2 linked regions of the Roseobacter denitrificans OCh 114 genome follow. The protein of the gene in region 1 interacts with the protein of each later gene in a pairwise test. Links are inferred from orthologs where the notes say so. Each region holds a gene or a part of one and is shown in the gene's direction. Other genes may lie near its edges.

Region 1 (2,708 bases):
ATGCGGATTGTGGTGGCGCTGGTGCCGATTTACGTCAGTCTCACGCTGCTGCTCTGGGTGCTCTTGCTGATCAGCGGGGATCCGTCCCTCGTCGCGCTGACGCATGCGATGTCGATCATGTCAACGTCGGGGATTTCTGCCATCGGCGGGCTTGAGGGCAGTGGCTCGGGGCTCACGGGCGAGGTGCTGATGCTGCTGTTCATGCTGTTTGCGCTGTCGCGGCTGACGTTTTCCTCGGACACGGTGACGGCCACGCAGGGCGGTATCCAGACCGACCCCGAGTTCCGCCTTGGCATGCTGATCGTGATCGGCGTGCCACTCGTGCTGTTTTTGCGCCACTGGATCGGTGCCTTTGATGTGGCCGCCGAAGATGACTTCTGGTTGGCGATACGTGCCCTCTGGGGGTCGGTTTTCACGGTGATGTCCTTTCTGACGACGACCGGTTTTGCCAGCGCGGACTGGGCGCAGGCGCAGGCGTGGTCCGGTCTTGAGACACCCGGTCTGATCCTGATGGGGCTGGCGCTGATGGGGGGCGGGGTTGCAACGACCGCAGGCGGTGTGAAACTGTTGCGCGTCTTTGCACTCTATCTCAACGGAAAACGCGAGCTTGAGCGGCTGGTGCATCCCTCCTCGGTGAGCCGCGCAGGAAAGGAGAGCCGTCGCTTACAGCGAAACGGGGCCTTCATCGCATGGATTTTCTTCATGCTTTTTGCCATGACGATGGCTGCCTTGACGCTGTTGTTTGCCCTTTTCGGCGTCGCTTTCGAGGATGCGCTCGTGCTCAGCATTGCGGGCCTGTCCACCACCGGCCCCTTGTTGAACCTTGCCACGGAAACGCCGATTTCACTGGCCGAACTGGGACCATATGCGAAATCCGTGTTCTGTGCGGCGATGGTTCTGGGGCGTTTGGAAACCCTTGCGATCATCGCGCTTTTGACGCCGGATTTATGGCGCAGTTGAGCGATTGAACGGTTAGGTCCGTAACGGACTGTTTTTAGGGCTGGAAACTCCGGGAACGGGGCTTCATAATCACGTCGAGGGACGAGTTCGATCTGCGGGCTCTGGCAAGAATAAAGGCGAGGAAGACAATGGCGTCGGACAGACAGAACCTTCAGGATGCGTTCCTGAACCATGTGCGCAAGACAAAAGTTCCTGTGACCATCTTTCTGATCAATGGAGTGAAGCTGCAGGGCGTGATCACGTGGTTTGACAATTTCTGCGTGTTGTTGCGCCGGGATGGGCAATCGCAGCTGGTGTATAAGCATGCCATTTCCACGATCATGCCGAGCCAGCCCATCAGTCTTTACGAGGGCGAAGACGCTTCTTGAGCAAGCCACCCTTTCAAATTGATGAAACCATCCAGACGCGTGTGACCCGCGCCTGGGTTCTGCATCCTGAAATAAAATCCGACCCTGATCGCCGACTGGCCGAACATGCGCTGGCAGAAGCCGTCTCACTCGCGCGCGCCTTGCCCGAACTTGAGGTGGTGGGCGCGGACATTGTGCCGCTGAAAACCGTGCGCGCCGGCATGCTCTTTGGCTCGGGTAAGATCGACGAAATCAAGAAGAGCCTGCACGACGAGGAGATCGAACTGGTTTTGGTGGACGGTCCGGTAAGCCCCGTGCAGCAGCGCAATCTGGAAAAGGCATGGGGTGTCAAACTGCTCGACCGCACGGGCCTGATCCTCGAAATTTTCAGTGATCGCGCCGCAACCCGCGAAGGGGTGTTGCAGGTTGAGATGGCGGCGCTGAGCTATCAGCGGACCCGTCTGGTGCGGGCCTGGACCCACCTTGAACGCCAAAGGGGCGGTTTGGGATTTGTGGGTGGTCCCGGTGAAACCCAGATCGAGGCGGACCGCCGCGCGATTGACGATCAATTGACGCGCCTGCGCCGCCAGTTGGAGAAGGTGGTCAAGACCCGCGCGCTGCACCGGGCGGCGCGGGCCAAGATTCCCTATCCGATCATCGCGCTGGTGGGCTATACCAATGCCGGGAAATCGACCCTGTTCAACCATTTGACCGGCGCGGATGTCATGGCCAAGGACATGCTCTTTGCCACGCTTGATCCCACCATGCGCCGGTTGCGCCTGCCGGATGGGCCGGAGGTGATCCTCTCTGATACGGTTGGATTCATCTCGGATTTGCCCACCGAACTGGTGGCAGCATTCCGCGCCACGCTTGAGGAGGTGTTGGCGGCGGATGTGATCTGCCACGTCAGGGACATCTCGCACCCGGAAACCGAGGCGCAGGCCAAGGATGTGCAGGACATCATGACCACTTTGGGCGTCGAAGAAGACCGGCCCACCTTCGAGCTGTGGAACAAGCTGGATTTGCTGTCCGAGGGTGAGGCGGATGCGATGCGCGCGCGCGCGGACCGCGACCCGTCTGTCTTTGCCATATCGGCGCTCAGCGGTGAAGGTCTTGACGGTCTGCTCGCTGCCGTGACCCAGACCCTGCAGGGCAAAAAGCGCGCAGCGACCCTGACGCTGTCCTTTTCCGAAGGCAGAAAACGCGCGTGGCTGTTCGAACAGGAACTGGTGGAGGAAGAGCACCAGACCGAAGATGGTTTTGAAATTGCCGTGCGCTGGACAGTCGATCAGGAAGCGAAATACGAACGCCTGTGATCACCGCCCGCTGTGGGCTGCAAACCGCCAGGCCCCCGGCACCAGATCATTCAGCGCCCAATCCCCGATACGCATCCGGATCAGG
Region 2 (2,964 bases), 2.2 Mb from region 1 along the record:
CCACAGGATTATCCCCGACCAGCTGAGATAAGACACTTATAACTATCTAATAAATAATGGTTTTTCATCTTACAGACAACTTGATAACAGCGTACGTGAAAACTTGTGCGATGTGGATAATACAAGGAACAAAGTGATAATCCACAGAACCTGACAACCCTACATAATCATCATCTTTCTATCTTTACTTATTTATTTATAAGGAAGCATCGAAAGGGGAACATGTGATGTCTGATCTTTTGGCCATTGGCTATCCTTGGATCAAATCGTTTCATATCATGTCGGTGATTGCGTGGATGGCGGGTCTGTTTTATCTGCCACGGCTCTATGTCTATCACACGGAACAGGTGGGACAGTCGGGCGACACGCATGTCCTGTTTCAAACGATGGAGCTGAAACTGCTCAGAGTGATCATGAACCCTGCGATGATCGCAACATGGGTTTTTGGGATTTGTCTCGTTCTGACCCCCGGAATTGTAGATTGGTCTTCTATCTGGCCCTGGTTGAAATTCCTCGGCGTGTTTGGGATGACGGCGTTTCACATGTGGCTTGCGAAGAAGCGCAAGGTCTTTGCCGCCGGTGAAAACCAGCTGACGGGCAAACAGTACCGGATGATGAATGAAGTTCCGACAATTTTAATGGTGATCATTGTCATCTCGGTCGTGGTGAAGTTCTGATTTGATTGACTCCGATCTTTCGGCGGCTTATGTGATCAGAACCGTCCCGTCCGGGACTGGCGCAGACCCACAGAATTGACTGATAACAAAACTGATGTATCGCATCTGGTTTAGGCGAGTTTCTCATGACATCCCAAGACACTGATACCGAAACGGTGACGGAAACGTTGAATCTGGCAGATCTCAAGCGGAAGAGTCCCAAGGATTTGCTGTCGATGGCAGAAGATCTGGAGATCGAGAACGCCTCGACCATGCGTAAAGGCGAAATGATGTTCCAGATTCTGCGTGAACGCGCGGATGAAGGTTGGGAAGTGTCGGGCGATGGCGTGCTCGAAGTGCTTCAGGACGGGTTTGGTTTTCTGCGCTCTCCAGAGGCGAATTACCTTCCGGGACCGGATGATATTTATGTCTCGCCCGATATGATCCGCAAGTATTCCCTGAGAACAGGAGATACGATCGAGGGGTTGATCAAAGCACCGGACGACAATGAGCGGTATTTTGCGCTGCTGGGCGTGACGCAGATCAATTTTGAAGATCCTGAAAAGGCGCGCCACAAGGTGGCCTTTGAAAACCTGACGCCGCTCTACCCGGATGAGCGTCTGACGATGGAAACCGATGATCCCACGACAAAAGACCGCTCGGCGCGGATCATTGATCTGGTAGCACCAATTGGGAAAGGGCAACGGTCATTGATCGTAGCGCCACCGCGCACGGGTAAGACCGTGTTGTTGCAAAACATCGCAAATTCCATCGAGCGGAACCACCCGGAGTGTTACCTGATCGTGTTGCTCATTGACGAGCGCCCGGAAGAAGTGACCGACATGCAGCGATCCGTGAAGGGTGAAGTCGTGTCTTCCACCTTTGACGAACCTGCCACACGACATGTCGCCGTGTCTGATATGGTCATCGAAAAAGCCAAACGTCTTGTGGAACATAAACGAGATGTTGTGATCCTTTTGGATTCGATTACCAGACTTGGTAGAGCGTTCAACACGGTAGTGCCTTCTTCGGGTAAGGTTCTGACCGGTGGTGTCGATGCCAATGCCTTGCAACGTCCCAAGCGTTTCTTTGGTGCGGCTCGCAACATCGAAGAGGGTGGTTCGCTGACGATCATCGCGACCGCGCTGATTGACACGGGCAGCCGTATGGACGAAGTCATTTTTGAAGAGTTCAAAGGGACGGGCAATTCTGAGATCGTGCTGGATCGCAAGATTGCAGACAAACGCGTATTCCCGGCCATGGATATTCTGAAATCCGGTACCCGCAAGGAAGACTTGCTGGTTGACAAGATCGACCTGCAAAAAACCTTTGTCCTGCGTCGTATCCTGAACCCCATGGGTACGACCGACGCCATCGAGTTCCTGATTTCGAAGTTGAAACAGACAAAGACGAATTCAGACTTCTTCGATTCGATGAACACTTAAATTATTGTTTTCATACAATGGTTTAAACGATGGATACAGTCTTTGCACTAGGATCTGCACAGGGGCGTGCGGGTGTCTCCGTTATTCGCCTGTCCGGGCCTGCCGCCTGGGCGGTTGCAGAAACGATCTGCGGGTCTCTGCCAGATCCACGTAAATCCGCTGTTCGGGTGCTCAGGGCGCAAGATGGTTCGGTCATTGATCAGGCACTCGTGCTTGCGTTCAAAGCGCCCCATAGCTTTACCGGCGAAGACGTGGTGGAATTTCACGTTCACGGCAGCATTGCAGTGGTGCGTACCGTCCTCGATGCGTTGTCGGATCAAGATGTGGCCAGATTGGCAGAGGCTGGAGAGTTCACACGGCGTGCACTGGAAAACGGCAAGCTCGATCTGTCGCAGGTTGAGGGGCTGGCCGATCTGATTGATGCGGAGACAGAGGCACAACGCAGGCAGGCTGTGCGCGTGCTGACAGGTGCCTTGGGCGAAAAAGTTGAGGTGTGGCGATCAAAGCTGATCCGTGCAGCGGCATTGATTGAGGCGACGATAGATTTTGCGGATGAGGACGTACCGGTTGATGTTACACCGGAAGTTACGTCGCTGTTGGAAGATGTGTCATCTGATGTACGAACCGAGGTTGCCGGAACACATGTTGCGGAGCGTATTCGGTCGGGGTTCGAAATTGCGTTGGTTGGAGCGCCAAATGCGGGTAAGTCTACGCTGTTAAACAAACTGGCTGGTCGAGACGCTGCAATTACGTCCGAAATCGCGGGCACAACGAGGGATGTGATAGAAGTCAGGATGGATCTGGGTGGGTTGCCTGTGACATTTCTTGATACGGCAGGATTGCGTCAGAGCGCTGATGAGATC

What was found.
Region 2: the proteins of hfq (region 1) and rho interact in binary tests that used the Escherichia coli proteins (3 or more experiments, as listed by UniProt). The link is inferred for Roseobacter denitrificans OCh 114 from one-to-one orthologs.

What each region holds. Positions count from the first base shown.
Region 1 is NC_008209.1:2,626,037-2,628,744, reverse strand. The notes cover bases 45-2,708. They hold hfq (RNA chaperone Hfq), read left to right. Parts: upstream 45-1,088; coding sequence 1,089-1,328; downstream 1,329-2,708. Other genes in these bases: RD1_RS12635 (pseudouridine synthase), read right to left, coding at 2,624-2,708; hflX (GTPase HflX), read left to right, coding at 1,325-2,623; RD1_RS12650 (TrkH family potassium uptake protein), read left to right, coding at 45-960. Also shown: more of RD1_RS12650, read left to right, coding at 1-44. UniProt on the Escherichia coli protein: RNA chaperone that binds small regulatory RNA (sRNAs) and mRNAs to facilitate mRNA translational regulation in response to envelope stress, environmental stress and changes in metabolite concentrations.
Region 2 is NC_008209.1:424,308-427,271, reverse strand. The notes cover bases 32-2,951. They hold rho (transcription termination factor Rho), read left to right. Parts: upstream 32-802; coding sequence 803-2,101; downstream 2,102-2,951. Other genes in these bases: mnmE (tRNA uridine-5-carboxymethylaminomethyl(34) synthesis GTPase MnmE), read left to right, coding at 2,131-2,951; hemJ (protoporphyrinogen oxidase HemJ), read left to right, coding at 228-677. Also shown: more of mnmE, read left to right, coding at 2,952-2,964. UniProt on the Escherichia coli protein: Facilitates transcription termination by a mechanism that involves Rho binding to the nascent RNA, activation of Rho's RNA-dependent ATPase activity, and release of the mRNA from the DNA template.